Regions from separate parts of the Planococcus sp. TJ-201 genome, predicted to be linked through region 1. Evidence: riboswitches for the same ligand, from Rfam matches in the RefSeq annotation. Region 1 holds a riboswitch; each other region holds the start of a gene.

Region 1 (4,334 bases):
CAATAATGTTAGCATATGGAGAATCTGAAGACTCAAGTGCAATGGAATCTTCCATTGGGCTAATGCCTGCATCAATTGCATAGTTCGAGTTGATTAGAACTGCATCGCCTTCACCTGCTTCATACATTTGAACCAACAATGCCGCTTCGTAGTTGGCATCAAATTGAAGATCTTTCGGGTTTTCAACAACGTCGCTTACTTCAGCAGCTGTTTTTTCTACACCTTCAGCCAATGTAATCAAGCCTTCAGCTTCAAGCATAGAAAGAATGCGGCCGTGATCAGCAACCGAGTTGCTCATCAAAATCGTTCCACCTTCAGGCAGTTCATCAAGTGAAGCGTGATCCTGAGAGTAAACACCGATTGGCTCGATGTGAATGCTGCCTGCGTTTTCAAATTCGTAGCCATGATCCGCTACTTGCGACTCTAGGTAAGGAATGTGTTGGAAATAGTTGGCGTCGATTTCACCAGACTCTAAATCTTCATTTGGCAGGATGTAATCCTGGTATGTTTCAATTTCAAGTTCAATGCCCTGCTCTTCTAGAATCGGTTGTGCCTGTTCTAAAATTTCAGCGTGGGGCACGTTCGAAGCGCCAACGCGCAAGGTGCTCGATTCTTCTTCTTCGCTTGCCCCGCCATTTCCGCATCCTGCGAGTACTAAAGCTGTTAGTGCTGTTCCTGCTACAAATTTCTTCATCTGACTCTCTCCCTTTTCATGTGTTTTTATATAGTACGGAAAATCCGCTGCTATCGTTTGTCTGACTTAGTTGTTACCCAATCACCTATAAATTGAATAACGAAGACGATAATCAAAATTAAGATCGTTGCCATTAACGTGACATCTTCCCGGCTGCGCTGGAACCCGTCCAAGAAAGCCAAAGTCCCAAGGCCGCCTGCGCCAATGATGCCAGCCATTGCCGTGTAACCGACTAATGCAATGGCCGTCACCGTGATTCCGGAAATTAAAGCCGGTTTCGATTCAGGCAACAGGACTTTCCAAATGATGGTGCCGGTTGTCGCGCCCATAGAACGGGCAGCTTCGATGACCCCTTTATCAATTTCTTTCAAGGCAATCAGCACCATGCGTGCATAAAATGGAGCTGATCCGATGATCAATGCCGGCAATGCAGCGTTGGGTCCACGAATAGAGCCCATCAAGAATAACGTAAACGGAATCAATAAGATAATCAGGATGATAAAGGGAATCGAGCGGAAAATATTCACGAATGCCCCTGTCAGCCAGTTGACGACTTTGTTTGCCCATAATTGCTTTGGCGCTGTCAAAAACAGCAAAATGCCAAGGGCCAATCCAATAACAAATGTAAATACTGTAGACAATGCCGTCATGTAAAGTGTTTCAATAGTGGCTTCCCACATATTGTCCCAATCGACGTTCGGGAATAATGATTCAATCATTGTGCATCACCTCCGCTTGGACATCTTCTAACCGAAGGAATGCCAGTGCTTCTTCAATTTCTGCTGCTGAACCTTTCAATTGCAGGATCAACGTTCCATATGCCCCGCGCTGTGTGTGCGAGATATTGCCTTGAACAATGTTGACTTCCACTGCATGGCTGCGGATCAACTTTGTCAGAATCGGCTGTTCAGTTTGGTCTCCGACAAAGACCAATTTTACCAACTCGCCTGTCGGATACAATTCCCGAAGATTTTTGATGGTTTCGTGCGAATCACCGGAATCGGTAACCTGTGCCACAAAACGTTTCGTGATTTCTTCTTTCGGCGATTGGAAAACATTCAGAACATCGCCAAGTTCAACCACCCGGCCGCCTTCCATGACCGCCACACGATGGCAAATCTTGCGGATTACATGCATTTCATGAGTGATTAACACAATGGTCAAACCCAATCGTTTGTTGATGTCCACCAGCAGATCCAGGATGGCATCGGTTGTTTCTGGATCGAGTGCAGATGTTGCTTCGTCACACAACAAGACTTCCGGATCATTCGCCAGTGCCCGGGCAATGCCGACGCGCTGTTTCTGTCCGCCTGAAAGTTCCGATGGATACGCGTTTTCACGGCCAGTCAATCCAACCAGTTCGATCAACTCTTGAACTCGGTTGCCCCGCTGTGCTTTTGCCACTCCGGCAATCTCGAGCGGGAACTCGATATTCTCTCTTACTGTTCGAGACCATAACAAGTTGAAATGCTGGAAAATCATGCTGACTTTTTGGCGGGCCTTGCGCAATTCTCCACCTTTAATCGCTGTGATCGTCTGCCCGTTAATTTCGACTGTTCCTGAAGTTGGTTTTTCCAAACCGTTCAACAACCGGATCAACGTACTTTTACCAGCTCCGCTGTACCCGATAATGCCGAAGATTTCACCATCGGAAATGGATAAATCGACTCCGTCAACAGCTGTAAGAACTGCTTTGCCTGTATCGAATTTTTTCGTTACTTTTTTTAACTCAATCATCTCTTGAACACCCCTAGATTCTAAAAATAAAAAACCCTTCCGCGCAGAACTGAGCAGAAGGGCAAACGTATATTATACGGAAACCAATCTCTCATCTTCCAAAGCTTTCGCTTCGTGTGATTTGGCACCATTTCATTTTCATGACGGTTGCCGGGCTTCATAGGGCACTTCCCTCCACCACTCTTAATAAGAGTTTTGATATGAAATTATTTTATCAGAATCTCAATTTACCATGACGTGCTAAATTCGTCAACAGATTTCAACTTATCATATAAATATGGGACCGAATGGAAAGCATAAATCTTTTCCTCAATTTTGCCATTCTCCGTAATTAGCAGGCACGGCACACTTTCCACTTGGTATAAGCCTGCAATTTCTTGGACATAATTCAAGTTGGCTTTGCCGATTTCAAGATCCGGCAGCAGTTCTGTGACGACTGTCAACATCTTTGAAGCGACCTGGCAAGTCCCGCACATCGGCGTATATAAATAAAACGCAGTGGTCCGTTTTGTGTTTTTTTCTTTGATCCATTCTTTATGTGTCCATTCTTTCATCTTCTTCATCCCTCTATCAATAGCTTGTTGACCCGGACATTCGCTGCAATCAGCACATCCATCAAAATGCGAAGCGGTGTCGTTGAAACTTCCTTGTAGCTGCGATTCACATAGAAATGGCGGGCTTCCGGGAATTCACGTTTGACTAACTTCCGCAACTTTTCTCCTGAAGAATCGGCATCCACCAATATGATAATATCCTGATCTTCGTAAGGCAATAATAATTCTTCAAGCCGCGATGCACTTACTGTACCATTTGTGCAAAGAATCGTCACGGGTTCTGCAATGAGCGGCGCAATCCTCGACTTGTCGCTGATTCCCTCCACCACAATCACCTTTCCCATAAACATTCACCCCATCGAATATAGAATAAGAAAAGTCCTATTACTCAACTATACTAATTAATTCAATAGTTTCAAGAATATCACCTTGACGCCATAGAACCCTATTTCTTTCCTTGGGCCGTTTCAGCATTTTTTCCAATTCTATTCGGGGAGAAAAAAACAAAAAAGCGCCTAGGCATAGGCGCTTTCCAAAGTTTACTCGTTTGTCATTTCTTTGTATTGGTCTGCAGTCATCAGTTCGTTGACTTCTTCTTCAGAAGGGGCTTCGATAACCACCATCCAAGCTTGCTCGTAAGGAGATTCGTTGACGAATTCCGGGCTGTCTTCAAGCTCAGAGTTGACCTCAACTACTTTTCCGCTGATAGGTGCGTATAGTTCCGAAACCGTTTTAACAGATTCTACGCTGCCGAAGGGCTGATCTTTTTTCAGTTCTTCGCCAACTTGCGGAAGCTCAACAAAAACGATATCTCCCAATTCAGCCTGTGCGAAATGAGTAATTCCGATACGCGCATTGCCATCTTCGATTTTGACCCATTCGTGTTCTTTTGAATAACGAAGTTCTGCTGGTGTGCTCATCTTGACCCCTCCAAATTATGTAGTTCATTCATGTTCAGTTTGACATAAACAGCCGTGAAACACAAGATGACGCAGCCTTTATAACCAGCTCGTCCGGTAGTCCTCTTCTTTAAAGCCCAGTGTCACCTGTTTGCCGTCCCAAGCAAGCGGACGCTTGATCAGCATCCCGTCTGAAGCCAATAATTCCAGCTGCTGTTCTTCGGTCATGTCTGACAGCTTGTCTTTCAAGCTCAGTGAACGATAGACCAAGCCGCTCGTGTTGAAAAATTTCTTCAACTCCACCCCGCTTGCCTGGTAAATCTCTGTCAATTGTTCTTTTGTTGGCGGATTTTCTGCAATGTGAATTTCGTTATATTCGACACCGTTTTTTTCCAGCCAGCTTTTCGCTTTTCGGCACGTTGTGCATTTTGGATAAGCATAATAGGTAAT
Region 2 (4,334 bases), on a different contig from region 1:
TCCACAGCTTTTGAATCGTATGCTTCTTTATCTGCCCAAGCATGGCGTGGGTTTAACACATCGGCTGGTACACCAGGTACTTGTACTGGAATTTCAAGGCCGAAGATAGCTTCTTTTTCAGTCGGCACATCATTCAATTCGCCTTTGATGGCAGCGCGAACCATTGTCCGAGTGTAAGAAAGCTTCATGCGGCTGCCGACTCCATAGACTCCACCCGTCCAGCCGGTGTTGACAAGAAAGACTTGAACATCGTGCTCATCAATTTTGCTGCCGAGCATTTCAGCGTATACCGTTGCGTGCAGCGGCAAGAATGGCGAACCAAAGCAAGTTGAGAACGTTGCTTCAGGTATAGTGATGCCACGCTCTGTACCAGCTAATTTTGATGTGTAGCCACTAAGGAAATGATACATAGCCTGTTCTTTTGTCAGCTTGCTGATTGGAGGCAATACGCCGAAAGCGTCTGCAGTCAAGAAAACAATCGTTTTTGGGTGACCCGCAACTGAAGGATCTACAATATTGTCAATTGCCTGCATTGGGTAGGCGGCACGTGTGTTTTCAGTTAATGAACCGTCGTCATAATCCGGGATGCGTGTATCCGGATCAACAACCACATTTTCCAAAACCGAACCGAAACGGATCGCGTCATAGATTTGCGGTTCGTTTTCACGCGACAGGTTGATGGTTTTTGCATAGCAGCCGCCTTCGATGTTGAAGACGCCATTATCAGACCAGCCATGCTCGTCATCACCGATCAGCTTGCGGTCTCCATCTGCTGACAAGGTCGTTTTGCCGGTACCGGACAAGCCGAAAAATAAAGTTACATCGCCATCTTGTCCTACGTTTGCTGAACAGTGCATTGGAAGAATGCCTCTTTCTGGCAACAAGTAGTTCATAATAGAAAAGATCGATTTTTTCATTTCGCCGGCGTATTCAGTTCCGCCGATTAAAATGATGCGCTGTTCCATGGAGACGATGATGAATGTTTCTGAAGCCGTACCGTCAACTGCAGGGTCTGCCATGAATGTAGGGGCATAAACCACCGTGAAGTCAGCTTCATGCGCTTGCAGCTCTTCAGCTGACGGACGGATGAACAGTTGGTGGGCAAACAAGTTGTGCCACGCGTATTCATTGATGGTTTGAATTGGCACACGTGATTCGTGGTCCGCTCCGGCAAATCCTTTGAAAACGAAAAGAGCATCTTTTTCTTTTAAGTGCTTAATCACCTTAGCGTATAATTTTTCAAACACTTCGCTAGAAATTGGACGGTTCACATTGCCCCAGTCGACTTTGTCTTTAGAGCTTTCTTCTTCCACCATGTATTTGTCTTTCGGTGAGCGGCCCGTGTATTTTCCTGTCTCCGCTTTTACAGCGCCTTCCCGAGTCAATACGGCTTCCCCGCGGGATGTTGCTGCTTCCACTAGTTGTGGCACTGATAATTGAACATGTACATTTTGGCCAGTTAAAAGATCCTTTAAATCATTTGCAAAGTTCACTGAAGTCATATATATGTACCTTCCTTTTCTGTTATTCCCATGGCGATGGGGAGGATGTATATTCGTTCATTAGTATAACACATTAGGTTTATTAGTCTATACTAATCCCCTTCGGAAATCAAAAATTATTGGATAGACTCTATATGAGGCAGGAATCTGCAAGTAAATAAACTGTACAAGACATACAAATGGGTTTGCCTATATAACGAGTTGTAGAGAGCGGGAGGAATGAGCGGAACGAGCAGCAGGCAATTTACTATCTCATTTTAATTCGAAAAAATCATTGACATCCCAGTACTATTTCCGTATGATGAAAAATTGAACGGATACTCTTATTCCGAGCTGGTGGAGGGGACAGGCCCTATGAAACCCGGCAACCTGCTGCATACGCAGTGATGGTGCCAAACCTGAAGCAAGGTGCACAGGCCTTGGATGATAAGAGTGAAAGGTGCTTATGATGATTCTCCTTTCCTCATGATGAATGAGTGAAGGGATTTTTTTATGGAATGCCCTTAATCCTCGTGTGAAAGGCCACAAACGGCTTGAAGTTCAATCTGGATTTTGTCTGGAACGGACTTGACATGGGAAACGAGTACCGTATCAATTTCGAGAGCAATCTCGCAGGATATAAGGAGGAACATTTTTTGAAAAACCGTCGATTATTTACATCAGAATCAGTAACAGAAGGACATCCGGATAAAATTTGTGACCAAATCTCAGATGCTATTTTGGATGCAATCTTGACCGAAGATCCAAACGCACGTGTTGCATGCGAGACCACTGTAACGACAGGGCTGGTTTTAGTAGCCGGAGAAATTACCACTTCTACTTATGTGGACATTCCGAAAGTCGTTAGACAAACGGTAAGAGAAATTGGATACACACGAGCTAAATACGGTTTCGATTCAGAAACAAGTGCAGTGCTAACAGCAATCGATGAGCAATCACCGGATATTGCTGCTGGAGTCAATGTGGCGCTTGAGTCACGCGAAGGCCAAATGACTGATAAAGAATTGGATGATATCGGAGCAGGCGACCAAGGGTTGATGTTCGGGTATGCCAACAACGAAACAGAAGAATTGATGCCATTGCCGATTTCATTGGCACATAAATTGGCGCGCCGTTTGGCTGAAGTGCGCAAAGAAGAAATTCTTCCCTACTTGCGTCCCGATGGCAAAACACAGGTAACTGTTGAGTACGACGAAAACAATAAGCCGCTTCGTGTGGACACAATTGTTATCTCGACGCAGCATCACCCAGAAGTAACACTTGAGCAAATTCAACGCAACATCAAAGAGTACGTCATCAAAGAAGTCGTTCCGGCAAAATGGATTGACGAAGAGACCAAATACTTCATTAACCCAACGGGGCGCTTTGTTATTGGCGGACCTCAGGGAGATGCAGGCTTAACTGGCCGCAAAATCATCGTAGATACTTACGGTGGCTATGCTCGCCACGGCGGCGGCGCATTTTCCGGTAAAGACGCAACAAAAGTTGACCGTTCAGCAGCTTATGCTGCACGTTATGTAGCGAAAAACATTGTAGCGGCTGGCCTGGCAGATAAATGTGAAGTGCAATTGGCATATGCAATCGGTGTAGCACATCCAGTATCGATCGCTTTTGATACATTTGGCACCGGCATTGTGGACGAAGACAAATTGGATGATTTGGTACGCGCGAACTTTGATTTGCGTCCTGCTGGAATCATCAAAATGCTTGATCTTCGCCGCCCAATCTACAAGCAGACAGCAGCTTACGGACATTTTGGCCGTACAGATGTTGATCTTCCTTGGGAGCGTACGGACAAAGCAGCACTTTTGAAAGAACAAGCTGGCGTTGAAGCTGGTATCTAAAACTGTATAAAAATAAAGGACGATCCGGCATTCCTGCCGGATCGTCCTTTTTTGTGCTAGCCCTATTGAAGAGACTTGTAGTAAGCGCCTTTTTCAGCGTATTCGCGGACAATTCGTTCCATGTCCACTTTGTCGTCTTCGCGCAGTTCACGGACAACTTTTGCTGGCCGTCCGAGAGCGAGCATGCCTGGTGGAATGATTTTTCCGGGGGGCACGAGGCTGCCGGCACCAATAAATGCGCCTTCTCCAACTTCTGCTCCGTCTAAAATAATCGAACCCATCCCAACTAATGCCCCTTTTCGAATGGTGCAGCTGTGCAAGGTCACTTGATGGCCAATCGTTACCTCATCTTCTAGCACCAATGGTTTGCCAGGACTTTGGTGCAGCATGCAAAGATCTTGGATATTCACTTTATTGCCAATAACAGTGGGGGATACGTCACCGCGAATCACAGTATTAAACCAAACTGATGAATCGGCGCCAATCGTCACATCACCAGAAATGGTGGTGTAGTCTGCGATGAAAACGGATGGATCAATTTGGGGGAATTTGTCTTTAAATGGATAAATCATGGCAAAGCTCCTTTAAAAAAGATAAGATATTCTATATCGTAACAAATCAAATCAAAACGTCAAATTGGAGCTTGGAATGGAAAGGAAGTTGGACTATGTGGAAATGGCAGGCTGAAGGAACGGCTAAGGCAACAGTTGTGCTGATCCATAGTGCATATGAGCAGCATTTGCGCTATGCATGGCAAATTGAAAAATGGCGAGCGGCAGGATTCGATGTTTATATGGCAGACTTGCCGGGCCATGGCAAAAACGCTGGAGCCGACAAGGTTCACCGCGAATCGTTTGATGTCTACGAACAGGCGGTACATGATATGCTGAAGCTGTCATCGGAAAATGATCTGCCGGTGTTTGTCATTGCCCACGGCCTCGGTGCCACCATCACAATGAATGTTCTTGGCAATCGTAAATTTAACGTG
Region 3 (4,334 bases), on a different contig from region 1:
CAAGCCAACCGATAACGGTTTCACGTGCTCGATTGAAATGTAAAAGGCTTCGATGCTTTGGCCCGCAAGCGTAGTGCCCATCGGTTCAATCGTTCCTGACACCATGATCGGCAACTCGATTCCGGTTTCTTCAAAAGCTTGCTTGATTCCAATTGTTGCCGCTTTGACATTCAGCATGTCCTGGCTTGTTTCCAAGAGAATCAAATCTGCGCCGCCTTCGATTAAGGCTTTCGCCTGTACATAGAAATTTTCCAGCATTTCATCGAATGTGGCACCGCCTGTAACAGACAGCGTTTTTGTGGTCGGCCCGATAGCACCCGCCACAAAACGCGGCCATTCCGGCGTTGAAAAAGCAGCGGCTGCTTTTTTCGCAATTTCCACTCCACGCCGGTTGATTTCCGCCGCCTGGCTGCCGATCCCATACTCATCCAAAACAATCGGTGTGCCGCCAAAGGTATTGGTACAGAGAATATCGGCTCCCGCTTCGAGGTAAGCCGTGTGGACCCCTTCGATAACATCCGGACGGACAATATTCAAATACTCGTTGCAGCCGTCAAACTCTTCGCCTCCAAAATCTTCGGGAGAAAGATCGACGTTTTGAATCATCGTGCCCATGGCTCCGTCGATGATCAAGATTCTTTTTTCAAGTTGTTGTTCAATAAGATGTTTGGACATGGCTGCGATCGCTCTCTTTCTGTTGATCTAGTTGTCGAATGTAATGAATCAATTCCACGGTCATATCGTAACGGACAAACGGAGTTATGAGGTAAATGCCATGGAACAGCTCCGCTGCTGTATCAATCAATTCTTTTGCGATTTGGATGCCTTCTGCAGTGGCGCGGTCTTTGTCGTCGCCGCATGCGCGCATGCGTTCCAGTGCATCTTCCGACAGCTTGATGCCTGGCACTTCATTGTGCAGGAATTCCGCACTGCGGATGCTGGTCAGCGGCATCACACCAATGAAGATCGGCGTCTCCAAATGTTTTGTCGCTTCGTGAATTTCGATGATTTTCTCTTTTGTATAAACCGGCTGCGAGATGAAATAATCCGCACCGCTTTCGATTTTCTTATCAAGCCTTGCCACTGCTCGGTCCAAAACACGGACGTTCGGGTTAAATGCTGCCGCAACAGAGAAGTTGGCTTTTTTCCGCAACGGCTTGCCGGAAAATGAAATGCCTTCATTCAGCTTTTTAATCAATTGAATCAATTCCATGCTGGACACATCATAAACACTGGTAGCTCCCGGGAAGTCCCCGACTTTTGTTGGATCACCTGTTACGGCGAGTATATCATGGATCCCGAGCGCATCGAGCCCCATCAAATGCGACTGCAGGCCGATTAAGTTGCGGTCGCGGCATGTGATGTGAGCGAGCGCCCGAATGTTTTCCTTGTGTTTGAGGATGGAGCCCATCGCCATATTGCTGATGCGCGGCGATGCCAACGAATTGTCCGCCATTGTTACGGCATCGACACCGGCTTTATTTAAAGCGACGGATCCTTCTAAAAATTTAGCTGTATCCAAGTGGCGCGGCGTATCCAATTCCACGATAATGGTCCGTTCCATTTTGGCTTTTTCATGAAGCGGCTTAACTTCCAACGCTTCTGCTTCACGGATGACGATTGGTTTTCTTGCTGTTACTTCTTTATGGAAAATTGGCGGCAAGTTGCCGAGATGCTTTTTCACAGCTTCAATATGCTTCGGCGTTGTGCCGCAGCAGCCGCCGATCAAACGCACACCTTCTTCTCTTAATAACAAAGCGGCACGGCCAAAATAATCCGCTTCCGATTCATAGACGATTCGTCCGTCTTCTACATCAAGCAAGCTGGCGTTGGGATAAGCAGAAAGAAACGCTTTGTCAGGCAAAGTGACTTCTTCAAAAGCCTGGATGGTATGGTGAGGGCCAAGACGGCAGTTGACACCGACGATATCGGCTCCAAGTGCCTCCAATTGATGAAGGGCATCGTTCAGCGACATGCCATTTTGCAGGATGCCCGGCTCATGCATCGACACTTGGGCAATCAGCGGGGTATCGGTGATGCCTTTTAAATGCTTGACTGTTGCTGCCAACTCTTCAAAATCGTAATACGTTTCCAACAACAAGCCGTCCGGATCTCCAGCCAGCAAATGGATGGCTTGCTGGTCGACCATTGCAATAATCTCTTGCAATGTAGCATCGCTTTTCCGGATTCCGCGGATTCCCCCAATGGTTCCAAAAACAAATTGGCCACCCGGTGCTGCCGCTCGTTTAGCAATTCCAATAGCTGCTCTGTTAATATCTGCGACTTGCTCTTCCAGGCCGTAACGGGCCAGTTTCGCCGCATTCGCTCCGTATGTGTTGGTCTGGATGATATCCGCTCCGGCTTTAATATAGTCCTGATGAATCTTCTCAATGACTTCCGGGCGTTGCAAATTCAGTTCTTCGTTGCAATACTCAATGCCATAGGAATACAGCAATGTTCCCATGGCGCCATCCGCCGTCAATATTCTGGTCTTTAGTTCGTCTAATAAGCCCATCCTTCTCAACCTCCCATATATACAAAAAAAGCCTTCATGAAAAAGAAGGCTTTACGATATCAAACTCGTTCCTTTTCATCTGCCAGGCAATTGCTTGCCTGCTGGATTTAGCACCTGACCTTTCGGCTGGTTGCTGAAGCTTCATCGGGCCAGTCCCTCGACTTCTCTTGATAAGAATTCACTATTCTGTTTTAAGTATTCTAAATATGGTACCTGTATCTATGGAACAGGTCAAGGCAATCTGTCGAAAAACAATGAAATTTCTGTGTTATTCCGCAAAAACTTTGTGCTTTCAGAATTTTTTAGAATGTAGATGCATTTTTGGGATTAAATCGAATCTCTGACACATCAAACTTATACCAAGTAAATGTATTACCCTCTATCACCCAGCTGACCTCCATTTTTACGGGCATCTTCAATCCTTCTACCTGCTGATGCTCTTTGATAGTTCCGATGCAGAGCTGCCGTTGTGCATCTTTGGCACTGCCTTTATAGCGCAAAGCCTCCACTCTCAACAACTCACTTTGCTCATTGAAGAAATAGGTTGCTGATCCGGTCAAGCCCTCATACGTAATCGTTGCTTTCGCAGTGTGCACATCCACGAGCTCCCATTTGATAAATGGACTGAACACCGCTGCTGGATACCAAGCCAACTCCATCAAGTAGCGCTGCAGCGCAGACTCATTGGTCTTCTCATTGTCAGGAGTTTGTGACATTGGAAAGATGCTCACAAGTTTGATCCGCATACTGGCTTTGCCAGCAGTAAAGCTGTCTTTCCCCGTAATGAATAATCCCTTTCCCATTTTCATCTTTGCAGACCAGTAGAATGCAGGCGGGTCGGTAAAGCTCGTTTGTTCGGCTTCCGAGGCCATCCACTTTTTTTGCTCTGGCTTTTGTTTCATCCAACCAAGTTGCTTGAAGCTGACGCTCGCAATTTGTTCGTGACCGACAGCGCCAATTGCATAAAGCCAATTTTTCACAGGCAATGGAAGAGACTCTGTCATTTGTTCCGTTAGTTTGTCAGGAGCCGCAAGGTCAGAATGGATTACATGCTCATCTTTTTTCTCCACCGCAAACACTCCTTTTTGTTTCTTTACCTGTTTATACAGGCATTAAATCATTTTTAAATACTCACTGGACAAAAAGTCAAAAAGAGAGTATTTTTATAGCAAATAGATATATATCAAAAAGATATAAGGATGTGAATCCATGGCAAAAGAAAACCATACTCAATATGCCATACTCGGGCTGCTGACAACAGAATGCCGCACTGGCTATTCGATCAAGCAAATGATCGATACAAGCTTGAACCATTTTTGGAAAATCAGTTACGGACAAATTTATCCGACATTGAAACTGTTGGTAGATCAAGGGTATGCCACCGTGGAATCTCAAGTTCAGGAAGGCAGGCCGGACAAAAAAGAATACACGATTACTAACGAAGGCGAGCGTGCTCTAAAAGAATGGATCCAGCAGCCGATTCAGCAGCTGCCCGGTGAAAAAAATGAACTCCTGCTCAAGTTATTTTTCAGCGGAAACCAGGATGTTCAGGATACACTCAGTCATTTAGCAGATTTTCGTGAAAAACTGACCGGCCGCCTGAACACGTATAGAGCAATTCAAGAAATGATCAATACGCAATTGCGAGATCAAGCGGATGCCCCTTTTTGGCTTTTGACGCTGGATTACGGAATACGGACCACTTTGGCTGCAATCGAATGGTGTGATGAAGCAAACAAGACCTTAAGTCTATGAGGAGGAAAAACAATGAGCGCAAACGTCTTTCCCGGAAGATACACTGCTGAAAGCCACGAGGGAA

Evidence for each region. Region 1 has a riboswitch for S-adenosylmethionine ahead of AC4EG4_RS15455 (methionine ABC transporter ATP-binding protein). Riboswitches for the same ligand answer to the same signal wherever they lie in the genome.
Region 2: linked by a shared signal. The riboswitch ahead of metK (methionine adenosyltransferase) and the one ahead of AC4EG4_RS15455 (methionine ABC transporter ATP-binding protein) in region 1 are both predicted to bind S-adenosylmethionine.
Region 3: linked by a shared signal. The riboswitch ahead of AC4EG4_RS10930 (bifunctional homocysteine S-methyltransferase/methylenetetrahydrofolate reductase) and the one ahead of AC4EG4_RS15455 (methionine ABC transporter ATP-binding protein) in region 1 are both predicted to bind S-adenosylmethionine.

The regions. Positions count from the first base shown of each region.
Region 1 is NZ_JBZDOG010000006.1:148,954-153,287, reverse strand. It holds gene AC4EG4_RS15465 (MetQ/NlpA family ABC transporter substrate-binding protein) at 1-694, opposite strand, end outside; gene AC4EG4_RS15460 (methionine ABC transporter permease) at 745-1,413, opposite strand; gene AC4EG4_RS15455 (methionine ABC transporter ATP-binding protein) at 1,406-2,431, opposite strand; SAM riboswitch class I at 2,520-2,624, opposite strand; gene AC4EG4_RS15450 (thioredoxin family protein) at 2,659-2,985, opposite strand; gene AC4EG4_RS15445 (toprim domain-containing protein) at 2,991-3,329, opposite strand; gene gcvH (glycine cleavage system protein GcvH) at 3,525-3,905, opposite strand; gene AC4EG4_RS15435 (arsenate reductase family protein) at 3,984-4,334, opposite strand, start outside.
Region 2 is NZ_JBZDOG010000007.1:15,834-20,167, forward strand. It holds gene pckA (phosphoenolpyruvate carboxykinase (ATP)) at 1-1,502, opposite strand, end outside; SAM riboswitch class I at 1,823-1,935, shown strand; gene metK (methionine adenosyltransferase) at 2,138-3,346, shown strand; gene AC4EG4_RS15890 (gamma carbonic anhydrase) at 3,409-3,918, opposite strand; gene AC4EG4_RS15895 (alpha/beta hydrolase) at 4,014-4,334, shown strand, end outside.
Region 3 is NZ_JBZDOG010000004.1:51,432-55,765, reverse strand. It holds gene metH (methionine synthase) at 1-675, opposite strand, end outside; gene AC4EG4_RS10930 (bifunctional homocysteine S-methyltransferase/methylenetetrahydrofolate reductase) at 656-2,515, opposite strand; SAM riboswitch class I at 2,588-2,692, opposite strand; gene AC4EG4_RS10925 (DUF6920 family protein) at 2,818-3,585, opposite strand; gene AC4EG4_RS10920 (PadR family transcriptional regulator) at 3,725-4,270, shown strand; gene AC4EG4_RS10915 (DUF4188 domain-containing protein) at 4,283-4,334, shown strand, end outside.